3 regions of the Saccharopolyspora griseoalba genome follow, and region 3 is predicted to be linked to each of the others. Evidence: riboswitches for the same ligand, from Rfam matches in the RefSeq annotation. Region 3 holds a riboswitch; each other region holds the start of a gene.
What was found. A riboswitch is a leader RNA that binds a small molecule or an ion and turns the genes downstream of it on or off. The one in region 3 is predicted to bind thiamine pyrophosphate.
Positions count from the first base shown of each region.

Region 1: another riboswitch for thiamine pyrophosphate. It lies ahead of thiO (glycine oxidase ThiO); the one in region 3 lies ahead of ACFQRI_RS01370 (purine-cytosine permease family protein).
Region 2: another riboswitch for thiamine pyrophosphate. It lies ahead of thiD (bifunctional hydroxymethylpyrimidine kinase/phosphomethylpyrimidine kinase); the one in region 3 lies ahead of ACFQRI_RS01370 (purine-cytosine permease family protein).

Region 1 is NZ_JBHTCJ010000003.1:142,346-145,611, forward strand. Features, by position in the region: gene ACFQRI_RS07185 (S1 family peptidase) at 1-86, shown strand, start outside; gene thiE (thiamine phosphate synthase) at 202-873, opposite strand; TPP riboswitch at 1,118-1,224, shown strand; gene thiO (glycine oxidase ThiO) at 1,221-2,333, shown strand; gene thiS (sulfur carrier protein ThiS) at 2,330-2,530, shown strand; gene thiG (thiazole synthase) at 2,533-3,266, shown strand, end outside.
Region 2 is NZ_JBHTCJ010000005.1:366,396-369,661, reverse strand. Features, by position in the region: gene ACFQRI_RS12835 (hypothetical protein) at 1-122, opposite strand, end outside; gene ACFQRI_RS12830 (hypothetical protein) at 362-1,099, opposite strand; TPP riboswitch at 1,227-1,323, shown strand; gene thiD (bifunctional hydroxymethylpyrimidine kinase/phosphomethylpyrimidine kinase) at 1,317-2,114, shown strand; gene tenA (thiaminase II) at 2,218-2,931, shown strand; gene ACFQRI_RS12815 (hypothetical protein) at 3,149-3,266, shown strand, end outside.
Region 3 is NZ_JBHTCJ010000001.1:288,542-291,807, forward strand. Features, by position in the region: gene larE (ATP-dependent sacrificial sulfur transferase LarE) at 1-266, opposite strand, end outside; gene larA (nickel-dependent lactate racemase) at 283-1,548, opposite strand; TPP riboswitch at 1,765-1,879, shown strand; gene ACFQRI_RS01370 (purine-cytosine permease family protein) at 1,870-3,189, shown strand; gene ACFQRI_RS01375 (family 2 encapsulin nanocompartment cargo protein polyprenyl transferase) at 3,247-3,266, opposite strand, start outside.

The DNA.
Region 1 (3,266 bases), on a different contig from region 3:
GCGACTGCACCCGCGGCGGCACCACCTACTTCCAGCCGGTCAACGAGGCCCTCAGCGCCTACGGCGTCAACCTCGTCACCCAATGACCGATCTCCGCGCTCGTCCCGCCGGGTAGCGGCCTCCGGCCGCCCCGGGCGTCGAGAGCGGTGCGACGCGAGCGGCCCCCGGAACTCGCTTCCGGGGGCCGCTCCGCGTCCGCGATCAGCTCAGGCGCTCGCGCAGCGCGGCGGCGGCCGCGCGCGGGTCCTCGGCTTCGGTGATGGCCCGGACGACCACGATGCGCTCGGCGCCCGCCGCCACGACCTCGTCGAGGTTGGTCGCGTCGATGCCGCCGATGGCGAACCACGGGCGGCCGTGCCCGCCGTGCTCGGCGGCGTGCCGCACCAGGTCCAGCCCCGCGGCCTCCCGGCCCGGCTTGGTGGGGGTGGTCCAGGTCGGGCCGGTGCAGAAGTAGTCCACGCGCGGTTCGGTCGCGGCGGAGTCGGCCTGCGCCACGTCGTGCGTCGAGCGGCCGACCACGACCTCCTCGCCGATCACCCGGCGCGCGTGCTCGACCGGCAGGTCGTCCTGGCCGAGGTGCAGCACGTCGGCCTCCGCGGCCAGCGCCACGTCGGCCCGGTCGTTGACCGCCAGCAGCGCGCCGTGCCGGACGCAGGCGTCGGCCAGCACCTCCAGGGCGGCCAGCTCGTGCCGGGCCTCCAGGGGAGCTCCGCTCGGGCCCTTGTCCCGCAGCTGGATGATGTCCACCCCGCCGGCGAGCGCGGCGTCGGCGAACTCCGCCAGATCACCGCGCTCCGAGCGCGCATCGGTGCACAGGTACAGCCGCGCCTCGTTGAGCCGGCTCCGGATCCCAACCCCGTCCATTCCAGGCATGCCCCAACCCTAGCCGCCCCACCCGCATCCTTCCCTCCCAACGCCCACCACCCCGCGGGCGGAATGGGAGGTGATTCCGTCCCCCGAATTGCCTTCCATTCCGCCGGTCGAATTCGAGGGAATTCGGAGGTTCGGTGGATCGGGGGATGGGGGTGGCGGCGTGTTGGGTTGCGCGATGGAGGTTCCGGGTTCTGCTGGGACGGGCTGGTCGATGACGGGTGATCTGCGGCGGGGTACCGTGGTGGGCGGTGAGCACGGGAGCCCGGCTACCGGGCTGAGAGGGGGCACGAGGCCCCGACCGTCGAACCTGAACCGGGTCATGCCGGCGCAGGGAGCGTGGAGTGTTGTTGCAGCGAATCGAGCACGTCGCCGTCGTGGGCGGCGGAGTGATCGGCCTTTCCATCGCCTGGAAGGCGGCCGCGGCCGGGTACCGGGTGCGGCTGATCGACCCCGCACCGGCATCGGGCGCCTCGCACGTGGCGGGCGGGATGCTCGCACCGCTGGCCGAGGCCTGGCCCGGCGAGGAGGAGCTGCTGGAGCTGGGCTCGGCGTCGCTGGAGCTCTGGCCGGAGTTCGCCGACGAGCTGGCGCGCGCCGCGGGCCGGGAGTCCGGCCTGCGCCGCGAGGGCACGCTGATGATCGGCGTGGACACCGCCGATCGCGGGGAGCTCGACGGCGTCGCCGGTCACCTGGCCGACCTGGGCCGCAGCGTGACCCGGCTGACCGGCCGCGAGCTCCGCAAGCTCGAACCCTCGCTGGGGCCCGCCGTGCGCGGCGGTCTGGACGTGCCCGGCGACCTCGCGGTGGACAACCGCGTCGCCCTGGAAGCGCTGCGGGCCGCGGCCGCCGCGGCCGGAGCGGAGTTCGTCGCGGAGGCGGCCACCCGCGTCCGCCCGGGTGCGGTGGACCTCGCCGATTCGGCGGTGGAGTGCGATCTCGCGATCATCTCCGCCGGTGCGCGCTCCGGGACGCTGCACCCCGCGCTGGCCGAGCGCATCCGCCCGGTCAAGGGCGAGATCCTGCGGCTGCGCAGGCGCGGCACCGCGCTGCCGCCGCCGGTGCGCACCGTGCGCGGCCCGGTGCACGGCCGCCCGACCTACCTGGTGCCGCGCGCGGACGGCGGACTGGTCCTCGGCGCCACCCAGCACGAGGTCGGCTTCGACACCGAGGTCACCGTCGGCGGCGTGCGCGATTTGCTCGGCGACGCCGAGACCGTGATGCCGGGCATCGCCGAGTACGAGCTGGTCGAAGCAACCGCGGGCCTGCGCCCGAGCACCGAGGACAACCTGCCGATCATCGGCGAGCTGGAACCGGGGGTGCTGGCCGCGACCGGCCACCACCGCGGAGGCTTCCTGCTCACCCCGGTCACGGTGCGCGCCGTGCTCGCGATGCTGCGCGGCGAGGAACCGGACGCGCTGATCAAGGCAACCGATCCGAGTCGATTCGGAGGACAGCAGTGAACGTCGTCATCAACGGCGACGCCAAGGAGGTCGGTGCCGACGCCACGCTGGCGTCGGTGCTGGACGACTTCGGCGTCGCGGAACGCGGGGTCGCGGTGGCCGTCGACGGCGCGGTCGTGCCGCGCGCGTCCTGGCCGGACACCGCCCTCGAACCCGGCGCCACGATCGAGGTCCTCACCGCGGTCCAAGGAGGATGAGCATGGACGACCCACTGGTGATCGCCGACCGGAAGTTCGGCTCCCGCCTGATCACCGGGACCGGAGGGGCCGCGAACCTCTCGATCCTGGAGCGCGCGCTGCTGGCCTCCGGTACCGAGCTGACGACGGTGGCCATGCGCCGCGTCGACGCGGAGGGCGGCACGGGCGTGTTCGACCTGCTGCGCAGGCACGGCATCGAGCCGCTGCCGAACACCGCGGGCTGCCGCACCGCGGCCGAGGCGGTGCTGACCGCCCAGCTGGCCCGCGAGGCGCTGGAGACCAACTGGATCAAGCTGGAGGTCGTCGCCGACGAGGACACCCTGCTGCCCGATCCGGTGGAGCTGCTCGACGCCGCCGAGCAGCTGGTCGACCAGGGCTTCGTCGTGCTCGCCTACACCAACGACGACCCCGCTCTGGCGCTCAAGCTGGAGGAGGTCGGCTGCGCGGCGGTGATGCCGCTGGGCTCGCCGATCGGCACCGGCCTGGGCATCCGCAACCCGCACAACATCGAGATGATCGTCTCCCGAGCTTCGGTGCCGATCATCCTCGACGCCGGGATCGGCACCGCGTCGGACGCCGCGCAGGCCATGGAGCTCGGCTGCTCCGCGGTCCTGCTGGCCACCGCGGTCACCAGGGCGCAGGACCCGGAGCGGATGGCCCTGGCGATGCGCTCCGCGGTCGAGGCGGGCCGGCTCGCGTCCCAGGCGGGCCGGATCCCGCAGCGCTACTGGGCCCA
Region 2 (3,266 bases), on a different contig from region 3:
AGCACCGCCGTCTCGCCCGGCGGGGATATCACCACCACCTGGCCGTGGTTGACGAACACCGACATGTCCCGCCGCCTGCCCGCGACGTCCCGGCAGCTGACGTGCCACTCGTTGGTCCCCACTGTTCCCCAGCCTCCTCGTGCCGTTGCGCGAGCGCGCTGATCGCGCGTTGCTCTCGATCTAGGGACGAGCCGGGGCCGGGCGCATGACGGCGGGTTGCGCGATTTGATCGGAGACGAATCGCGCGGCGGGCAGGCGGGCGTCCGGCCGGGCCCCGAAAACGCCGCGAGGGCGATCCCCACCGTGGGAATCGCCCTCGCGGCCGAGCCGTTAGCCGGGGTGCCCCGACCGGACCACGCGGTCAGACCGGACGGACCCGCAGACCGCTGCTCTCGGCGGTGAAGGTGACCGCGCCCTCGAAGTCGGCGATCGGCAGCTCGTCGCGGACCAGGCGGTGCAGCGCGTCGGACGCGTCGACCCGCAGCTCGGCGGTGCTCACCGAGCGCTCCGGCAGCTCGTTGCCGCCGAACTGGACCTGCAGCTGGTCGCCCTGGACGGTGGCGCTCAGCCAGCCGCCGGCGACGGTCTGCTCGGTGCCGTCGTAGGTCAGGGTCAGCTTGGCCTCGGACGGCTCCTCGGCGCGCACCGCGACGTGCGAGAGCGCCACGCCCCGCGCGCCGGAGTCGCCGACCACCGCGATGACGTCGCGGGTGGCCGCGGCGGCCGGGTTCTCGCCCGGCTTGGGGGTGAGGATCTCCACCTTCAGCTGGGCGGCCAGGCGGTAGGGCTGCCAGGAACCGGCGCCGATCAGGTTGACCACGACGGCGACCGGGACACCCTCGACCAGGCGGTCGCTGCCCGGGGCCGGCGTGATCTCGATGGCGGGGACCTCGCGTTTGGCCAGCAGGTCGCGCAGCGCCTTGGCGCGCAGACGGCTGTTGCGGTCGAACCCGCGGGTGATCGCCACCGTTCCCGATCCGGCCGCCGCTGCGGCCGCCTCGGTCAGGTCCGCCAGCGGGGCCCAGATCTGCGCCGGGTCCTCTTCGGGACGCTGGCGGCGTGAGCGGGCGAAGCTCGGAGCATCGGTCGTGGTTTCCATCCCCTCCAGGTTAATCCGTGTCGGAGGGAACCCTTGCCTGCCTACGGGTGTGATGCGGTGTGAGTTCGGTCGCCCTCCGCGGTTCGGCGGCGTGTCCCGGGGGCTTGTCGCCGATTGCTAGGTTGGGGGCAGTGACGCGGGGTGCCCGGCAGGTCCGGGCTGAGAACAGACCCGTTGAACCTGACCTAGCTCGCACTAGCGGAGGGACGTCATCGCCATGGCACCCAACGTGTTGTCCATCGCCGGAACCGACCCCAGCGGAGGTGCCGGCATCCAGGCCGACCTCAAGGCGTTCTCGGCCAACGGCGCCTACGGCATGTCGGTGATCACCGCGCTGGTCGCCCAGACCACCACCGGGGTGGTCCGGGTGCAGGAGGTCGCGCCCGACTTCGTCACCGATCAGCTGGTCACCCTGCTCGACGACGTGCGGGTGGACGCGGTCAAGATCGGCATGCTGGCCAACGCCGAGATCATCCGCGCGGTGGTCGAGGTGCTGGACCGCTACTCGCCGCGGCACGTGGTGCTCGACCCGGTCATGGTGGCCAAGAGCGGTGACCGGCTGCTGGCCCCGGAGGCCGTGGGGGCGCTGCGCGAGCAGCTGCTGCCGCGCGTGGACCTGATCACCCCGAACCTGCCGGAGGCAGCCGACCTGCTCGGCGAGCCCGAGATCACCGACGTCGAGCAGATGCCGGCCCAGGCCGAGCGGCTCTCCGCGCTGGGCGCCAAGCAGGTGCTGCTCAAGGGCGGTCACTTCGACGGCGGCGACAGCGTGGACCTGCTGCACGGCGACGGGGTCTCCGAGTTCCTGGGCAGCGAGCGGGTCGAGACCACCAACGATCACGGGACCGGCTGCACGCTGTCGGCGGCCATCGCCGCGCTGCGCCCGCAGCGCTCCGGCTGGCCGGAAGCCGTCCGCGAGGCCAAGCTCTACCTGACCGAGGCGCTCCGGGCCTCGGAGCGCCTCGAGGTGGGCCGGGGCCACGGCCCGGTCCATCACTTCCACACCTGGTGGTGAGCCACCCCGCTGCGCGGTTCCTCCCGGAGCCGCGCGGCCCGATGTCCGCTTTGCCGGGATCGTTCCCGGTGGAGTCGCAACCACCGAACTCCGAGGGGTTTTGATGAGCGAGTTGCCCGATCCGCCAGCCGATGGGTTCTGCGCCGAGGCCTGGGCGCGCACCGCGCGCTTGCGGGAGGCGATCCTGAAGCTGCCGTTCAACGAGGCGCTGACCGATGGCAGCCTCTCCCGCGAGGTCTTCGCCTTCTACATCGTGCAGGACGCCCGCTACCTGGTCGGCTTCGCGCAGGCGCTCTCGGCGGCCGCGACCCGCTCCGACGACGCCGACGACGCGGCGTTCCTGGCGGCCGCGGCGAACGCCGCGCTGCTGGAGGAGCGGCGGTTGCACGCCGGTTACGTCGAGGAGTTCGGGCTCACCGACGCGGAGATCGCCGGTGTCGAGACCTCGCCGACCTGCCTGGCCTACACCTCGTACCTGCGGGCCTGCGCGCTCACCGAGTCCTACCCGGTGCTGCTGGCGGCGATCCTGCCCTGCTTCTGGGTCTACCAGCACGTGGGCACGGCGATCCTGGAAGCCACGGGCGGGGCCGAGGGGCACCCGTACGAGGCGTGGATCAAGACCTACGCCGACGACGAGTTCGCCCGGGGAGTGCTCGCCGCGCGCGATCTGGTGGACAAGGTCGCCGCGAACTCCGACGAGTCCACCAGGGAGCGGATGCACGAGGCCTTCCTGCGCGGAACCGAGTACGAGTGGATGTTCTGGGACAGCGCGTGGCGCAGGGAGAGCTGGCCGACCGCGGAATTCCGCGACCGGTAAGGACTTTCGTGCGCGCAGCGTGATTGCTGATCTCCCGGACGGGTGATCAACTGGACACGTTGTGTAGTGTGGACAGCACGGTGCGAGTTGTGATTCGCCTCACGATATCTTCTGGATAACAATGCCGGGGGCGTTCGCCGATTTGCTGGGCGCGACGCTCGTTAAGCGGCGAAAGATCCAGGTTAGATCCACTCCTATTTGGACGGAGTTCGGGGCATTGGGCACTTCCATCTTGATCGTGTTGCTGGGCATGCTCGTGCCGGTGCTCGCCGCGGCGCCGTTCTACGTGGCGGACCGGCGCGAAGCCCTCCGGCTGGAGGCCGAAGCGGCCGCCG
Region 3 (3,266 bases):
CCGTCGTTGGCCGCGTACTCCGGGCGCTCGGCCTCGTCGGTGCAGACCTCCACGTGCGGGATGCCGCGCTCGCGGGCGAACTCCTTGGCCTGCTCGCGCTCGTCGGAGGCCAGGCTCGGCGACACCGCGGTGATCGCCAGCATCCGCGAACCCAGCACCTCGTGGGCCACCCCGGCCAGCAGCGCCGAGTCCACGCCGCCGGAGAACGCGACCACCAGGGCCTCCTCCTCGGCGATGCGCGCGCGCAGCCGATCCAATCCGCTCACGGCTCACTCCTCTCCACTACAGGTGCGGGATGGTCTGCGGTCCTTCCGGCAGCGCGCACACCCGCGCCTCCGGGCCCTCGGCCCGCACCGCGGCCGCGACGTCGGGGCAGTGCTCGAGGTGCGCGCTGCGCAGCTGCTCGGGGTCGAGGTGATCGCTGTGCACCGCCACCCGCGCCTTGCTCTGGATCTTGGCCTGGATCTGCACCTGCCACTGGTCGGGCACGGCGTGCTCGCGGGCCTCGATGTCGGCGAGCAGCGCCTGCGGCGAGTCCGCCGAGGCCAGCACCTCGCGGAACGATCCGTGGTCGGGGAACCCGTCGCGGCACTCGGCCGCGCAGACGATCAACCCGCCCGGCTTGACCACCTTCGCCGCCGCCGACATCCCCTTGACCGCCTGGTAGAGGTTCTGGTCCAGCGGATAGCCGGAGTTGGTGGTGACCACGACGTCGAAGGTCTCGGGCACCTGCTGCATGGCCAGCCGCTGCGCCGCCGCGCAGGCGGCCCGGTGCATCGGCAGCAGGTCGCCGCCGAAGGCCTCGATGATCTCGTGCTCGCGGTTGAGGATGACGTCGAAGGCGAAGTCGACCCCGGTTCCCGCGGCGATCGCGCGCACGTCGTCGTGCACCGGGTTGCCCTCGGTGAGCCCCCAGGTCGCGTCGGGGTGCGCGATGCGCGCCGCGTCGTGCAGCGTCAGCACGGTCTCCAGCCCGGCCAGCCCGGGGGCGACCAGCTTCGGCCCGCCGCTGAACCCGGCGAAGAAGTGCGGTTCGACGAAGCCGGTGGTGATGCGCACGTCGGCCTCGACCCACTCGCGGTTGAGCCAGACCGGCACGCCGTCGCCGTGGACTCCGCGCCACACCAGCGAGGACTCGTCGCGCGCGTCGTGGTTGACCACCCGGACCTGCTCGACGACCTCGTCGCCGAGCATCTCGCGGACCTCCGCGTCGGTGTTGGCCCGGTGCGTGCCGGTGGCCACCAGCAGGACCACGTCCTCGAGCCGCACGACGTCCTGGAGCTCCTCCAGCAGCGCCGGGATCATCAGGTGCCGCGGCTGCGGCCGGGTGCTGTCGCACAACGACACCGCCACGGTCTGCCCCGGCCGGACCCGCTCGCGCAGCGGGGGACCGGCGGTCGGTTCGCGCAGCGCCGCGCGCAGCACGGCGCGCTGGTCCGGCGCGCCGGGGCGGAACCGCGGCTGGACGACGGTGGTGCGCTCGGCGGGCAACCGAACGGACAGGCCTCGCTCGCCGTAGGCGAGTTGGACGTTCAGCTCATCGGCCACGGGCGGTCATCCGCTCGCGGATCTGGTGCATGGTGCTTTCCTCTGCTCGTCGTGCTCCGCTGCGGACTCTAGCCGTGCGAACGAATCGTTCCCATCCCTCGACGGCGAGAGATTTCCGGTGGTCATCCGGGGTCCCGAAGTCGTGTTCGGAGTGGTAAGGACCACCGGTGCCCGCCCCCGCCCCGCACGCTCACCCGTTCGGGTAGGGTGTGCGCGACTTACCGACGCGGGAGCTCGAGCGGATCGGGCTGAGAGGGTGGCAGGAAACCGCGCCACCGACCGCAGAACCTGTCCGGATAATGCCGGCGTAGGGAGCTGTTGATGGCGGTCGACGTCGAACGTTCCGAAGTTCCGCACACCCTGAACGAACCGGCGCCGAAGACCCTGGGAGTGCTCGACCAGGCGGCCTTCTGGGGCAACCTGGGCGTGAGCCTGCTGGGCTTCTCCGGCGCGCTCGCGGTGCTCGCCCCCGCGGGCGTGCCGCAGCTGTCGTTCGCCGCCGCGGTCACCGCGACCGTGGTGGGCACGGTGCTGGGCAGCATCATGGTCGGCATCGCCGCCATCCCGGGCGCGCGCACCGGGGCGCCCGCGATGATGCTGCTGCGCGGCCTGTTCGGCACCCGACTCTCCTACGTGCCGACGGTGCTCAACATCCTGCAGCTGGTCGGTTGGGGCATGTTCGAGCTGCTGGTCATCGCGCAGGGCGCCGAGGCGCTCTTCGGCGGTGGCCCGCACTGGCTCTACGTGCTCATCGGCGGGGCGATCACCACGGCCCTGACGCTGCGCCCGCTCGGCGCGCTGCGCATCCTGCGCCGCTACGTCAGCGTCGCCGTGCTGATCGCGATGGTCTACTTCTTCGCGCAGCTGCTGCGGCACCCGCTGCCCGCGATGCACGAGGGCTCCTGGGCCGGTTTCTGGCCCGGCGCGGACGCCGCGCTGGCCGTGGCGGTGTCCTGGTTGCCGGTCGCCTCGGACTACTCGCGGCACGCGCGCTCGGCCAAGGGCGCGTTCGCCGCGGCCACCGCGGGCTACTCGGTCACCCAGATCGCGTGCTACCTGCTGGGCCTGCTCGGCCTGGCGCTGGTGGGCTGGAACGGCGACGAGGCCTTCGACCCGCTGCTGGCGGTGCCGCTGGGCGTGATCTTCTTCGCGGTGCTGGTGCTGCGCGAGGTCGACCAGTCCTTCGCCGACACCTACTCGACCGCGGTGTCCATCCAGAACCTGCGGCCCAGCACCGATCGCCGGGTGCTGAGCCTGATCGTCGGCGCGGTCAGCACCATCGGCGCGCTGACCATCGACATCGAGCAGTTCTCCAACTTCCTGCTGCTGATCGGTTCGGTGTTCGTGCCGATGTTCGGCGTGCTGGCCGTCGACTACTTCGGCAGCTCCCGCGCCCGCGAGTGGGACGTCTCGGCCGAGGCCCCGTCGCGCTGGGGGATGCTGTTCGCCTGGTTCCTCGGCTTCGCGACCTTCCAGGTGATCAACCCGGGCGAGCTCGGCGGCTGGACGACCTTCTGGACCGGCGTGCGCGAAGCCATCGGCTTCACCGTGCCGACGTGGATGAGCGCGGCGCTGACCTCCTTCCTGGTGGCCGCCGCGGTCGCCGGCCTCGTCGGCCTCCTCGGCCGCAGGCGGTCCTGACAGCGGTCGGGTCGAGGGCCGCGGCCCCCGACCCGACCGCCTCCTGCCCCAGGGGAGTCAGCGGTCGCGCTTGGTCA